4 regions of the Psychrobacillus sp. FJAT-21963 genome follow, and region 2 is predicted to be linked to each of the others. Evidence: riboswitches for the same ligand, from Rfam matches in the RefSeq annotation. Region 2 holds a riboswitch; each other region holds the start of a gene.
The links. Region 2 has a riboswitch for S-adenosylmethionine ahead of mtnK (S-methyl-5-thioribose kinase). Riboswitches for the same ligand answer to the same signal wherever they lie in the genome.
Positions count from the first base shown of each region.

Region 1 (3,876 bases), on a different contig from region 2:
ACCTAGAATTGCTGCTTTTATTTTTGCCATACTTTCTCCTCCAAATGAATTTGCACAATTGAGCTTCCACATTCATATTTAATAAAATCTCTTTCGTAAAATTACGATTGACTATTTTACATATTGTAGACTATTTTAGCCCAATTAACAACAAAATTCTATCTAGAGAGGACATTTGTTTTTCCTACAAGTACTTTATCAAGTGCATTTTGTAAATCCTCTACTGCCTCTAGACCAACAGACAAGCGGATTAAGTCCTCAGTAACACCTGATTTCACTAAGTCTTCAGGAGTTAATTGTTGATGAGTCGTAGAAGCAGGATGAATAATTAATGATTTCGCATCTCCTACGTTTGCTACATGCGACCAAATTTCAATATTATCTATAATATGTCTACCCGCTTCTTTTCCACCCTTTACGCCAAAAGTTAAGATAGAGCCGAAGCCATTGTGTAAATATTTATGTGCAAGTTCATGGGAAGGATGATTTTCCAGGCCTAAATAATTTACCCATTCTACCCCTTCATGGTTTGATAAATAATCTGCAATTTTTAGTGCATTTTCGTTGTGCTTTGGCACACGAAGATGAAGGGTTTCTAAACCTTGTAAAAAAGAAAATGCTGCTTCAGGGCTTAACGAAGGCCCAAAATCTCGAAGCAATTGAACACGTAGTTTTATGGCAAACGCTACGTTCGGAACATCAATACCGTATCGTAGTCCGTGATAGGTTACATCTGGTTCAGTAAAACCAGGGAATTTCTCGGAATTCCAGTCAAAGTTACCACCATCTACAACTACTCCCCCAATTGTTGTTCCATGACCGCCAATCCATTTAGTAGCTGAATGGATAACTATGTGAGCACCGTGTTTAATCGGGTTAGCACCATATGGGCTTGCAAATGTATTATCTACCAACAATGGAACACCGACTTCATTTGCAATTGCTGAAACTTTCTCCACGTCTAGCACATTCAAGCTCGGATTTCCAATAATTTCAGCAAAGAACCCTTTTGTTTTATCCGTTACTGCTGCTCGAAAATTCTCTGGATCAGTAGAATCTACAAATTTTACGTGAATTCCATAACGAGGCAATGTATGTGCGAATAAATTAAATGTACCACCATATAAGTTTTCCGCTGCAATGATTTCATCGCCTGCTCCCGCAATATTCAAAATGGAAAATGCAATTGCCGCCATACCAGAAGAAAGTGCAACAGCAGCCGTTCCTCCTTCAAGTAGAGCAACGCGTTGTTCAAAAACATCTACAGTAGGATTAGTTATACGTGAATAAATATTGCCAGACTCTTTTAATGCAAATAAATCTTGGGCATGGTTTGTATCACGAAATACAAAAGAAGTTGTTTTGTGAATTGGCACTGCTCGTGAACCTGTAACTGGATCTGGTTGCTGACCACCGTGTAAAAGAAGTGTTTCTGGTTGGAAATTTGTCATTTTGAATTCCTCCTAAATAATAGTTTTAGATGGACGCATATGGAGGCGGGAGAGGATTTTGAGAAATACGAAAGCACTTATGTTTAGCCGGAAAACGTATCGTTAATCGGACAAACAACAAAAACCCCTCTTCTTTAAGAAGAGGGGTGCGGTTTCGCATATTCCTCCTCTTATCTTCCAAATTCGCTCGTGAATTTGTAGGATTTAGCACCTTTCCAAGTATAAAACTTGTTGGTTGCCGGGCATCGTAGGGCCTAGTCCCTCCGCCACTCTTGATAAGAGTATTAGATTAGTATTCCATCTTGTTACACAGTATAAGACTCTATTAATCTTTACGTCAAGTACTTTTTATAAAAATTCTGAAACTTCTTTTAGGCTTGTACGTTTAATGTATGGGGGTTACTTTTGGAGGTGTTGTAATGGTAATATGGATTATTTGTATTTCAGTAGTTAGTTATTTAATTGGTTCCATTCATGGTTCAAAGATTGCTCAGTTTTTTAGTGGAATCAATATTAAAGCAGAAGGACTTAAAAACTCAGGTGCTTCTAATGCAGCCATTGTGCTTGGAATGAAATACGGAATACTCGTAGCTTTTATCGATATAATAAAAGGTGTATTGGTTATTACTGGAACACGATTTTTTACGCAGCAATATGGTAACTTTTCAGTATTAGAACAGGATGCACTTCTTTACTTAGCGGGGGCTGCTGTCATTTTAGGTCACAACTTTCCCATTTTCACAGGATTTAAGGGAGGAAAAGGGACAGCTTCTGTAATCGGCATACTTTTTGCAATTTATTGGCCTTTAGGATTGATCGGACTTTTATTATTAATTGGCACAACTTTTTTAACGGACTATTTATTAATTGGAGTATTTGTTTTTTATTTTGTTTTTTTAGGCGAGGCTATATGGTTTTCAGAAGGATATATACCAATTGCAATTGCAAGCTTTTTATTCGTGATGGCACTCATATTGCATATCGAAAACTTTCGTCGTTTAGCTCGTAAGGAAGAGATGAGAATTTCTACTTTTATAAAAAGAAAAAAACCTTCTTTATAAAGAAATGAGTGAATTGGAATGTCTAAAAAAATGAGGTGGATTGTGCTTATCCCTTTATTTGTTCTCGCTTCCAGCGGAGTTGGATTGTGGATGCTAACTAGCAAATGGATGGATGAAGGATTAAACCCTAAAGCTGACGGTTCCAACGATTACGCCATTGTCCTTGGTGCAAAAGTAAAAGAAGGTAATATTCCTTCGCTTGCATTAAAATTCAGATTGGAATCAGCACTTGCGTATGCAAACGAATATCCTCATGTCACCCTGGTACTTTCTGGAGGACAAGGAGACGATGAAGATATTGAGGAAGCGGTCGTAATGAAAAATTTTCTTTTGGAGAATGGGATAGCAGAAGAGAGGCTAATCATTGAAGATCAGTCGACATCTACTTATGAAAACTTGTTGTTTTCTAAAGAGCTTTTGCCAGATAACGTAAAGTCTATAACGATCATTACGAGTGACTATCACCTACAGCGAGCAAAAATACTTGCCAAAAAGCTAGAATGGAAAACGGACGTGGTAGCAGCACAGACCCCCGAAGTGGTAGAAGCGAAAGTACGCTTACGTGAGCGCGCCGCACTTTTAAAGACCTATATTGTTGGGAAATAACTCCGAATCCCTCGGAGTTATTTTTTATATCTGCAACAATTACAAATACATCTTGAAATACGAGTTCCTTGTTTACAGCCCTACTTCCTGGTTAGAAATGCATTGTCTCCCCACTTGTTACGAATCCATGTATCTACTTTATAGCCATGTCAAATCACTTCTAGTGTTACATCAAACATTATGTTTTAGCTATATAATCTAAATGTAGCTGTACTATATGCAATCAAGTCACCTTGCATAGCTAGATAATGTATTATATTTTCTATAAAAGAATTTTTCATCCAAAACCAAAGATTATATATGTAAAGTAATTTCTCCAAATATAATTAAAAGGCTTCCTCGTTTATTAGGAAGCCTTTCTGGGTCACTCTTTCTTCGTATGATACCCTTTAGTGCCAAATGGTTGTAATTGCTCCATCCATTTGTTTAAAAGTTTTTCTAGTTCTTTCTTTTCGTCTACGTATTGATTTTCTGATGTTTTCAGCGTCTCTACTTGTTCAATTTCAAACGCATCTTTGCCAAATTGTTGCCATTCTTCTTGAAGTATTCTATTTGTATGTGTCCCTGTTTCTAGAGTAAACTTCGTGCCATTTAACGTCTTGAAGTTTCGTGTGGATCCAACGAATTTTTTACCGTTTTGTTTATTCGTTATGACATAAATTCCACCTTCAATCTTTACTTCTTTATATACTTGTTTCAGTTCCATTTTACGATCCAATTTCCCCACTCCTCGTATTTATTTTTTCACCCAGTACTCA
Region 1 covers NZ_LJIY01000001.1:1,137,000-1,140,875, forward strand. Annotated here, with positions in the region: gene AN959_RS05480 (homoserine dehydrogenase) at 1-30, opposite strand, end outside; gene AN959_RS05485 (O-acetylhomoserine aminocarboxypropyltransferase/cysteine synthase family protein) at 159-1,451, opposite strand; SAM riboswitch class I at 1,619-1,733, opposite strand; gene AN959_RS05490 (glycerol-3-phosphate acyltransferase) at 1,871-2,512, shown strand; gene AN959_RS05495 (YdcF family protein) at 2,531-3,118, shown strand; gene AN959_RS05500 (GIY-YIG nuclease family protein) at 3,483-3,845, opposite strand; gene AN959_RS05505 (DUF2087 domain-containing protein) at 3,855-3,876, opposite strand, start outside.
Region 1: linked by a shared signal. The riboswitch ahead of AN959_RS05485 (O-acetylhomoserine aminocarboxypropyltransferase/cysteine synthase family protein) and the one ahead of mtnK (S-methyl-5-thioribose kinase) in region 2 are both predicted to bind S-adenosylmethionine.

Region 2 (3,876 bases):
AGTTCTCCCTTTTCTATATTTATTAAACTAGGAATATTTTTTGTATATTCCGGATATATAATTCCTTTTTCAGTAATAATGGCTGTAATGTATTCACCCGGTGTAACATCGAATGCAGGATTAAATACTTTTGTATTTTTCGGAGCTACCTGTTTCCCTGCAATATGCGTTATTTCTTCCGCTGGACGTTCTTCAATCGGGATCTCTTTTCCATTCTTAATGGTCAAATCAAAAGTGGAAGAAGGAGCTGCCACATAAAAAGGGATGTTAAACACTTTTGCTAATAATGCTAAGTTAAGTGTTCCGATTTTATTTGCCGTGTCGCCGTTTTCTGCTATCCGGTCTGCCCCTACAATAATTGCTTCGATTCCTTTTGCTCCGATTGTATGTGCAGCCATGCTGTCTGTTATAAGTGTTACATCCACTCCAGATTGCTGAAGCTCCCACGCAGTTAGCCTTGATCCTTGAAATACAGGTCTAGTTTCACAAGCATAAACTTCAAACTGTTTTCCCCGCTCACTCCCAAGATGGAATGGTGCTAATGCAGTACCATATTTTGCGGTTGCAATTGAACCTGCATTACAAATGGTCATAACTTTTGTTTGACCTTCAAGCAAGGACAACGCATATTCGCCAATATTTCTACAGGATGCTTCGTCTTCTCTATGAATTTTTATAGCTTCCTCTATCAAAAGTTCCTTCGCCTCTTGTACACTTGCTACATTTTCAACAGCACTTCTTAAACGTTCTAGAGCCCAAACTAAATTTACAGCTGTTGGTCTAGATTTAGCTAAATACAAGAAATCCCTGTTGAGTTGCAGATGAAATTCCTCTAATGTATTTGCTTCATACTTTTCGGCTGCTCTAGCCAATCCATATGCAGCGGTAATACCAATTGCTGGTGCACCCCTCACCTTCAGAGTGATAATAGCATCATATACATCTTCTAAAGTATCTAGTGTTAAATACTCAACTACGTGAGGTAATTTTTGCTGATCCAAAATCCGAAATTCTTTGTCGTTCAACTCTATCGATAATGGAATACTCATTTGCGAAACCCCTCTAATAATTCAAATACTTCATCAATTGAATGTATATCTTTGCGTTTTAATATAAGTGCTTCCCCTGTTTGTAAGGTCTGCTTTTTGAATTTAATCCGTTGTTCGTCATCTTCGATACTGTCCAAATCCTTCACATGTGCTAGCCCGATTGTACGACGAATTAATTCACATCCAGCAAAGCCTAGTGTATCTCGGAAAATTTTATCCAAGACATATTCTTTATAGCCATCTGTGTCTTTATAGGAATCGACACTTTTTTTATCCCATAATTCCGAAAATTTAGTCGAAAAGACATCCCAAGTTTGTTTGATATGGGTGACAATAACTCCCCGCTCATCCTCTTCTCTTGTAACATTTTGCACGATTAGATTTGCTAAAAACAATCCAATATCAAAGCCAATAGGTCCATAAAAAGCAAACTCTGGGTCTATTACTTTCGTTTCGGTTTCACTAGCAAAGATGCTCCCTGTATGCAAATCTCCATGTAATAATGCTTCCGCTTCTGTCATGAAGCTATTCTTTAATTTTGCAACCTCTAGCTTTAAGCGCCCGTTATTCCAAATAGTTTCTACGTCTTCTTGCAACAATGCTTCAAAGTCATTTGTTTCATAGTCAAAAAACGGATCTGTAAAAATAAGATCTTCTGTGATTTTACAAAGTTCTGGATTGGAAAACTCTGAAACTAGTTTCTTTTTTTCAAAAGGGTGTAATGCAAAATCAGATGTATGAAATAGTGTTTGAGCTAAATATTCTCCAATATCTTTTGAAAGGTTTGGATATGATTCAAGTTTAATCAACCCTTCACGTGCAATTTTTAAGTGAGATAAATCCTCCATTACCGTAAGCGCAAGATCCTCATCAATTGCATATACGGTCGGAACAAGATTGGCTGCAAATTCAGCATGTTTTTTTAATGCATTTGCTTCAATCACTGCTCGTTTTAACGTTAGTGGCCAACTTTCTCCGACAACCTTTGCGTATGGTAAAGCCTGTTTAATAATAAGACTCTTATCACCGTTCAATTCCTTAATATGAAATACATAGTTAAGATTACCGTCACCTATCTCACGACACTCCAACTCTGTGTCTTGCGGGAAGAAGTTAAGTTCTTTTGCATATAAAATAGCACTTTCTTCTGTTAATGATTCATATTGTCTCTTTGTAGCTGTCGTCATTATTCTCTACCTTTCCGTTTCAAAATAAAAAGCCTCTTTCATAAGAAAGAGGCGTAGAATAAGAGATCTCTCGCCTCTTATCTTTCAGAAAGTTACCTTTCTGATGGAATTAGCACCGTGCCTTAGAAGATTTTCATCTCGGCGCAAAATGCGCCCCGTCTCACAACGGTATTACGGTCGGTTGCTGGGCTTCATCGGGCCATTACCCTCTGCCTGCTCTTGATAAGAGTGCTATTAATTAAAACGTTATACTATTTGAAAATCATCCTAGCATACTCAAAAAACACATGTCAATCATTTTTTAAAAACAAAAAAAATTCTAATAACTATATTGACAATCTTTATATTGCATGAAATAATCATTATTAATTTGACTAACTCAATTGAATAACTTTTTCTTATTTAGAGCAGGTGGAGGGACGAGCCCTATGATACCCGGCAACCGATCCATTATGGACACGGTGCTAATTCTTGCAGTCAGTAGACTGAGAGATAAGAAGTCGTTAATTTTTTAACCTCTTCTTATTTGGAAGAGGTTTTTTATATTTAGAAGGGGCAAGACGCTGCGACATTGACTAAGTTGAAATTTGTTATATAAAGGATTGTGATAATAAATGAGTGGAATTACTACTCTCTATCAGGTTTACGGTAAACCTGGAACTTTTGAAAAAAAAGCAGAAGGAATTGCGCTCGGTTTAACTATAGGATCCTGGACTGATTTGCCGTTACTAGAGCAAGAGCAATTAAAAAAGCATAAAGGAAATGTTATATCGATAACTGAATTTGAAAATAGTCACCATCCGCTAAAACGAGATGAAATCAAAGCAGAGATTAAAATAAACTATCCTAGTGCTAATTTCTCTGCAGATTTACCTGCCATATTAACAACTGTTTTCGGCAAACTATCGCTTGACGGTGAAGTAAAGCTACTAGACTTGGAATTCTCATCAGACCTTTTAGATAATTTCCCAGGACCTAGATTCGGAATTGAAAGTATTCGTAAATTGCTAGGAGTGTATAATCGTCCACTTGTGATGAGTATTTTTAAAGGAGTAATTGGAAGAGATATCAATTACCTATCTGAACAGCTACGTAACCAAGCTCTAGGTGGAGTAGATTTAGTAAAAGATGATGAAATTCTCTTCGAAAACCCCCTTACTCCTTTTGAAAAAAGAATTATTACAGCTAAAGAAGTACTACGTCAGGTGTATGAGGAAACTGGACATCGAACACTTTATGCAGTTAACCTATCTGGGCGGACATCCGATTTAAAATCAAAAGCAAAAAAGGCAAAAGAGCTTGGGGCTGATGCTCTATTATTTAATGTTCATGCATATGGTCTAGATGTACTTCAAGAACTTGTGGAAGATGAAGATATTCAGTTGCCATTCATGGCCCATCCAGCCTATAGTGGTGCTTTTACTTCATCCCCATTTTATGGAGTTTCAACACCACTTTTACTTGGTAAATTGACTCGTTATGCAGGGGCAGATTTTTCATTATTCCCCTCACCATACGGAAGCGTCGCACTGGAGAAAACAGCTGCACTATCACTTGGGGAAGAATTGACGAAAGAAAGTGCAGTAAAACGAACTTTTCCAGTTCCTTCGGCTGGAATTCATCCTGGATTGGTTCCTTTG
Region 2 covers NZ_LJIY01000005.1:140,594-144,469, forward strand. Annotated here, with positions in the region: gene mtnA (S-methyl-5-thioribose-1-phosphate isomerase) at 1-1,049, opposite strand, end outside; gene mtnK (S-methyl-5-thioribose kinase) at 1,046-2,236, opposite strand; SAM riboswitch class I at 2,311-2,465, opposite strand; SAM riboswitch class I at 2,632-2,735, shown strand; gene mtnW (2,3-diketo-5-methylthiopentyl-1-phosphate enolase) at 2,851-3,876, shown strand, end outside.

Region 3 (3,876 bases), on a different contig from region 2:
CCTTGCTGACTCACCAGCAGAGAAAATGGGTCTATTAATCGGTGAGAAAATTGTCAAAGTAAACGGACAAAAAGTAACAAATGAACAAGAGTTTTATGAAGCAGTTCAAATAAATGCTGCACATTGTCGCTTAGAAGTACTAGATATTAGCGGAGAACTTCGTTTACGCCAACATATTTTGTTTAGACATGATCACTATCGTCTAGGCTTAATATTAGTAAGATAGGAGATGACTATGGAAACTTTATCAATATCAACTCAAGTTACATTAGCCATTTTTACTCCAGCATTACTTGTTATTCTTTTTACACGTGTTACCTTTAATCATTATGTGGCATTATTATTGACTGTTGCTCTATTTGCCGCTTCTGTCTATGCTGGTTACACGCATAGATGGTGGATTTATATTATTGATGCAGCATCGTTGACTTTAGGTTTTTGGTATGCAACACATATGAAAAGTCGAGACAAAAAGAAAAAATCCACCTCTTAAGAAGAGGTGGATTTTTTCTTTTGGAATGTATTGTCTTTCATTGAATTGTTTTATTTTCATCTGGTGTTTTCAGGCTCCAGTAGTGAAAAGAGCAACTCATCCAGCGGAAGCTTATGCGTATTGTATAGCAAACGCATATCCGACTAATCTTTATGTTGTCGAAACACACTTCATAATCCGAAAGATAAAGAATATAAATTACAATATTAATCTTTCAAATCGCAAACGCCCATACCATCTGCTTTTGCTTTACGAGCTAAGGATGCATTAAATTCTTTTCTGATTTGATGAAGTAGTTTTGCATCTGTTAATATTCGATAACCGGTTGTAGCTAAGACTTTAGCTCCCTTGATTAGTGCTTCATCCGCAGCTTTAGATTTGGCAGCTTCACGGAATTCTATTGTATGGGCGACTAAATCATCTGGTCCAATTTTAATGGATGGTCTTGCAGTTGGTACTACGTAGCTAATATTTCCAGCATCCGTAGAGTCATTGTAATGTTTACTTTCTGTGTATACGACTTCTCCAATAGCTTCAAATTCCGAATGAATAACCTCATCTAACACTGAATTTACTACAAAATCTTGCACCTCATTTTGAAAACGTTCGATTTTTACAGAAGTTCCTGTTACAAGTGTTGCTCCGTTAGCAAGGAATCGAACTTTTTCGGAGATTTCCTCTGTTTTTTTCCAATTCTTTGCGCTGACATGAATACGAGCAGAGGCAAAGAAAGGGATAATGTTCGGTGAGTCACCTCCATGTGTAATAATTCCATGTATGCTAATATCAGATGGTAATTGTGAACGAAGCGCATGGATTCCGTTGAAAAACTGAACGACAGCTTCCAATGCATTTATTGTTTTATTAGAAGCTGCTGTTGGGTGAGTAGCTTGTCCAATAAAATGAAAATCTAATGATTCCAGAGCAAGTGTTTCGCAACTTAAAGTAGTTTTGCTTGAAGGGCTAATTATTAAAGCCACATCTACATCTTCTAGATAACCGAGCCTTACAAAGTTTCCTTTTGAACTTCCTTTTGATCCACCTTCTGCTGCGGGAGTACCAAGGACGATTATTCTTCCACCGGTTTCGTTCAGCATTTCTGCTAGAGAGATGCTAGCAGCCACACTTGCCGTACCAATAATGTTATGTCCGTCGGCATGTCCAATTGAAGGTAAAGCGTCGTATTCTGCTAAAAAAGCAACAGTAGGTCCCTCGATACCGCTATCCTTAATCGCATAGAAAGACGTTTCATGCCCTGCTATTCCTTTTTCGACTTGAAAATTTGCACTTTCTAATAAATCAATTAGCGTAGAACTAGCAAAAAATTCTTCGTTTCCGATCTCAGGGTTTTCATGTATTTGATGACTTATTTGAATATATACATTCTTGTTGTCTTCTATTAATTTATGGAGATAGTCTCTTTTTTCTACTAGGAAACTCACTTATATCTGCTCCTTTTACATTTATTATTCATAACAAAAAAGAACCCTCCTAATCTTATCTTGTATGATAAGAAAAAGAGAGCTCTTCGTATGATCGAAAAACCTTCTTTTCTCATCTTTCAAGCATAAATTGCTTGCAGGAATTGGCACAGTTTTCATTCTGAATCTGCTGCCGAAACGTCATTGGGCCTGTCCCTCAGTTTCTCTCGATAAGAAAGTGATATTTTTATGTAAATTTTATAAGAACTAATTCCAATATTAAGTAATTTATTCCTAGCAGTCAAGTAGTATTTAAAAGATAAGACTATATACAGCTAAAACACCAATTGTTACTAATACTACAACCATTACATTTGAAAAAATAATGGCAAGTGCGAATGCCACAATGGCTCCAATAATTCCAAATAATAGATTACCTTCTTGAACATATAAAATAGCTGGGAAAATTAATGCTCCTAATACTGCAAATGGAATATTACGTAATACTCCTGAAACAACAGGAGGTAATTCTTTGCCTTCTAAAAAAGTTAAGGGAAATGCTCGCGGAATATAGGTAACAATAGCCATTCCTAATAGCATCCACCAATACCATGCTTCCATTCCATTATGCTCCTTTCGCTAAGTTTTTTCCTCGTAGTCTAGTCCTCTTTTGATGATTGGCATATATAATTTCTACAAAAATAGAGGATGCTAGGGTAGCGACTAAAATAGCCCATCCTGTCGATAATAATTCTGTCCAGTAAAAAAATCCGTTTATAATAGCTGCAATGAGGGCCAGCATGACTACTTTGCGGTTTCCTCGCATAGAGGGTACTAGAAGACCAACGAACATTGCATATAGAGCAATCGACATGGCCGCTTGTAAAAATGCTGGTAGATTGGCACCTATAACATGTCCAACCGCTGTAAATACAACCCAACTACCATATGCGATAAGCGCAACACCAAATGCAAAAGAAGTATGTATTTTTTCATCTTTTTGAGTTGCTAATACGGAAAAAGATTCATCTGTAATCCCAAATGCATATATTCCTTTGACCCATCTTTTTTCACTATGCATCTTTTCATTGAGTGCAGCCGTCATTAAAAAGTGTCGAATGTTCACGACAAATGTATTTAAAACGATTAAAATAGGATCAACACCTTTTGCTATAAGCGTCAGTGACATATACTGAGCAGCGCCGGCGTAAACAAAAATACTCATTGCTGTTGCTTCAATAATGGAAAGTCCAGTGGTTTTTGCCAATAAACCAAATGTTAATGCAACTGGAAAATAGCCGATAGCAATACTCGTACCGGCTTTTAAACCCTTTACGAATGAATTATTATTCATGTCGAATTTCACCACCTTCAATTATGATAGTGAACAAATTATACTATATCTATAAAGTTTTATATAGTTGAAAATTGGGAAGAGTATAAATATACATAGAAGAGGAGAGTTACCATGCCAAGTTGGTTATCATTCGAAACTTTATCTAATTTAACACAAGATTACCGAGCACTTGGACCACTATTTGGGCTATTACTACCTTTTCTTGAAGCATTTTTGCCGTTTCTACCTTTAGTAGTTTTTATCGTGGCGAATGTGACTGCCTACGGAATTTTGTTTGGATTTTTATTATCTTGGGCAGGTTCGGTTGCAGGTGCTTATACTGTATTTTTAGTTATTAGAAAATACGGACGAGCTAGAGTTTTAGGTTTTATTACAAGGCATGAAAAGATTCAAAAATTAATATTATGGGTAGAGAGAAACGGTTTCGGACCATTATTTTTACTTATTTGTTTTCCATTTACACCCTCCGCACTTGTGAATATAGTTGCGGGTCTATCTAATATGAAAAAAAATACGTATTTATGGACAGTTGTCTTAGGGAAACTAATTATGATATTAGTGGTAAGCTTTATTGGTTCCGATATTAAAGCGCTCATTACACAACC
Region 3 covers NZ_LJIY01000001.1:245,714-249,589, reverse strand. Annotated here, with positions in the region: gene AN959_RS01195 (PDZ domain-containing protein) at 1-226, shown strand, start outside; gene AN959_RS01190 (CsbA family protein) at 236-493, shown strand; gene AN959_RS01185 (M20 family metallopeptidase) at 700-1,935, opposite strand; SAM riboswitch class I at 2,045-2,151, opposite strand; gene AN959_RS01180 (AzlD domain-containing protein) at 2,227-2,535, opposite strand; gene AN959_RS01175 (AzlC family ABC transporter permease) at 2,540-3,268, opposite strand; gene AN959_RS01170 (TVP38/TMEM64 family protein) at 3,383-3,876, shown strand, end outside.
Region 3: linked by a shared signal. The riboswitch ahead of AN959_RS01185 (M20 family metallopeptidase) and the one ahead of mtnK (S-methyl-5-thioribose kinase) in region 2 are both predicted to bind S-adenosylmethionine.

Region 4 (3,876 bases), on a different contig from region 2:
GTCGAGCTTCCACAAGTAGGAGACGATATTAAAGCTGGAGATCCTTTCGGAAGTGTAGAATCAGTTAAAACTGTTTCTGAACTGTATGCTCCGATCAGCGGTAAAGTAGTAGAAGTAAACGCTGATTTAGAAGACAGCCCTGAATATGTAAACGAATCTCCGTATGAAAATGCATGGATGATCGTAGTTGAGCCTTCTGACGTAGCAGAAGTGGATGCACTATTATCTGCAGAACAATACGAAGAGTTAATTCAAGAATAATGGATTTAAAAAGGCGCCGGTTATTTACTGGCGCTTTTTCATATACTAGTATATATAATGTGCTGGGAGAGAAGCTGATGGCTAAGGTATTTAGTGAAAAAGTAATTCTTGTTGAAGGTAGATCAGATAAACTGAAACTTTTAACCATTCTTGCTGAAGCAACTGAAATTGTTTGTACGAATGGCACTATTTCTAATGTTAAATTAGAAGAAATCTTAAGTCCTTTAGAAGAATTGCCCATATATGCTTTTTTAGACTCCGATAAATCAGGAGAACAAATACGATCGGTAGTTAGAAAGGTATATCCAGAAGCAATTCATCTATATACGAATCCTGTATATGGTGAAGTTGCAAATACCCCGCTTGATGTTTTGGCTTCTATCTTACAACGTGCTAAGATTAAGGTGAAAAAAGAATTTTTAACATAGGATGATGTTTGTGAATGAATGGTCTCGAGAGGAATGGGAGCAAGCTAAAAATGCTCCTAGTCTTTCTCTTTTATATATTTACACCCCAATGTGTGGGACATGCCAAGTTGCCTCTAAAATGATGAAGGTACTTAAAGAAATTGTACAGTTTCCAGTTGGACAGGCAAATATAAATTATATGAAAGATTTAGCGATGGATTATGAAATTGAAAGTGTGCCATGTCTTTTAATTGCAAAAGAAGGAATTGTTTATAAAAAGGTTTATGCTTTCCAATCAATTCCTTATCTTTTAGATGTTATAAAAAGTGTTGACGACACCGAATTATCATGATAGAATTCGATTTATTGATAACAATTGAATAGTGTCGCTCTTATTAAGAGAGGTGGAGGGAAGTGCCCGATGAAACCCAGCAACCGTCATGTAAATGAAATGGTGCCAAATCACTCAAAGCGTAAAAAATGCTTTGGAAAATGAGAGAATGGATGACTGTTATTTTGAATGATAACATACACCCCTTCTGCTCTTTTGCAGAAGGGGTTTTTTGATAGTAATAGTACTATCTATACAGGAGGGAAGATTTACGTGATTAGCTTGAAAGATATTTCAAAAAAGTTTAGTACGAAGCAAGGTACCATTGTAGCTGTTGACAATGTAAATCTTACAATTAAGCAAGGTGAGATTTTTGGAATTATTGGATATAGTGGTGCAGGAAAAAGTACTTTAATCAGATTGTTGAATGGATTAGAAAAGCCGACTTCAGGACAAATTGTTGTAAATGATAAAGAAATTACATCAATTTCAGAAGGTAAGCTTCGACAAGTAAGACATAAAGTAAGCATGATTTTTCAGCATTTCAATCTTTTGTGGTCAAGAACTGTTGCAGAAAACATAGCTTTTCCTTTGGAAATCGCAGGAGTACCTAAAGAACAAAGAGCTACTCGTGTAAAAGAATTGATTGAGTTAGTAGGTTTAGAAGGCCGAGGAGATTATTATCCTTCTCAATTATCCGGTGGCCAAAAGCAACGGGTAGGAATTGCTCGAGCATTAGCAAACCGCCCAGAAGTGTTGCTTTGTGATGAAGCTACATCTGCACTTGACCCAGAAACAACGGATTCCATATTAGATTTACTGATTAGTATTAACGAAAGATTAGGTTTGACCATTGTACTAATTACGCATGAAATGCAGGTTATTCAAAAGATTTGTAATCGAGTAGCAGTAATGGAGAACGGACATGTGGTAGAGGAAGGGGACGTGCTGGAAGTTTTCCAAAATCCCCAACAGCCCATAACAAAGAGATTTGTTACGCAAGTTTCTGAAAATAATCAATCTCAGCAGACGATTCAAAATTTACAAGAACTATATCCAAATGGCAAACTCATCAAGCTTGTTTTTGTTGGAGACCAAACGGAACAGCCAATTCTATCTAGACTCATTAAACAATTTGATTTGGAATTGAATATAGTTCAAGGAAATATTACACATACGAAAAGTGGAGCTTATGGAACATTGATTCTTCAGATTGACGGTGATGCATCGGCAATCGATAAAGCAATTCTATTTATTCACGAACAAAAAGTACACACAGAGGTGATCAACAATGATTAATACTTTATTTCCAAATGTTGATTGGCCAAAAATGTGGGAAGCGACAATGGAAACTCTTTATATGACTGCAGTTTCTACTTTATTAACATTTGTATTTGGTCTTGCACTAGGATTACTTTTGTTTTTAACAAGTCCGCATCAAGCATGGGCCAATAAACTAACAAATTGGTTGACGGGAGCATTTACTAATATCTTTCGATCGATACCATTTATTATTTTAATCATATTGCTTATTCCATTTACGAAATTACTTTTAGGTACTATTCGTGGACCAAATGCTGCGTTTCCAGCTCTTGTTATTGGAGCTGCTCCATTTTATGCACGAATGGTTTTAATTGGATTAAGAGAAATAGATAAAGGTGTGCTTGAAGCAGCTAAATCGATGGGGGCTAAAACTTCTACTATTATATGGAAGGTTTTATTACCAGAATCGATGCCAGCATTAGTCTCTGGTATTACAGTTACTTGTATATCACTAGTTGGATATACGGCAATGGCGGGAATTATTGGTGCAGGCGGCTTAGGTACGTTAGCATTCTTAGATGGGTTCCAACGCAGTAGAGAAGATGTAACGCTTGTTGCAACCATTTTAATACTCATTGTAGTATTTATTATTCAATGGATTGGCGACGCGATAACAACAAAGATAGACAAGAGATAACTGGTGTTAACGAGATAACTCGATCACATATAAAATTGGGGAATTAGAGAAGGAGAGAAATTAGATGAAAAAGTTTTTAGCAGGAGCATTATTATCCGTTAGTGCATTAACACTAGCTGCTTGTGGTGGAGAAGAAGAAGATAGTAAATTAGTAGTAGGAGCTTCAAACGTTCCTCATGCTGAGATATTAGAACAAGCTAAACCATTATTAGAAGAACAAGGTATTGAACTTACTATCGAAACTTACCAAGACTATGTTTTACCAAACCAAGATTTAGATTCAGGAGACTTGGATGCTAACTTCTTCCAACACATCCCTTATTTTGAAGGACAAAAAGAAGAATTTGGATACGATTTTGAAAATGCAGGTGGAATCCATATTGAGCCAATCGGTTTATATTCTAAAAAATATGGTTCTATTGAAGAATTACCAGAAGGTGCAACGATCTTAATGAGTAACTCTGTTGCAGACCATGGTCGTGTATTAGCAATGTTAGAGGCTCAAGGTTTAATCAAATTAGCTGAAGGTGTTGATAAAACAGCAGCTGAATTAACGGATATTGTAGAGAATCCAAAAAATCTTGAATTTGACGCTAACTATGAAGCTGCATTATTAGTGCAACTGTATGAAAATGAAGAAGGCGATGCAGTACTAATCAATTCAAACTATGCATTAGACGCTGGACTTAACCCAATGGAAGATTCTATTGCTATTGAAGACTCTGAATCACCATATGTAAACATCATTGCAGTTAAAGCTGGCGATGAAGATAAAAAAGAAATCAAAGCTCTAGTAGACGTTTTACACTCTAAAGAAATCCAAGATTTCATCGTTGAAGAGTGGGGCGGATCTGTAGTTCCAGTAAAATAATAATTTAGAACGTAGCAGGCACTTTAAGTGTCTGCTTTTTTATTGT
Region 4 covers NZ_LJIY01000009.1:243,420-247,295, forward strand. Annotated here, with positions in the region: gene gcvH (glycine cleavage system protein GcvH) at 1-261, shown strand, start outside; gene AN959_RS17780 (toprim domain-containing protein) at 339-689, shown strand; gene AN959_RS17785 (thioredoxin family protein) at 700-1,020, shown strand; SAM riboswitch class I at 1,058-1,167, shown strand; gene AN959_RS17790 (methionine ABC transporter ATP-binding protein) at 1,273-2,298, shown strand; gene AN959_RS17795 (methionine ABC transporter permease) at 2,291-2,959, shown strand; gene AN959_RS17800 (MetQ/NlpA family ABC transporter substrate-binding protein) at 3,024-3,830, shown strand.
Region 4: linked by a shared signal. The riboswitch ahead of AN959_RS17790 (methionine ABC transporter ATP-binding protein) and the one ahead of mtnK (S-methyl-5-thioribose kinase) in region 2 are both predicted to bind S-adenosylmethionine.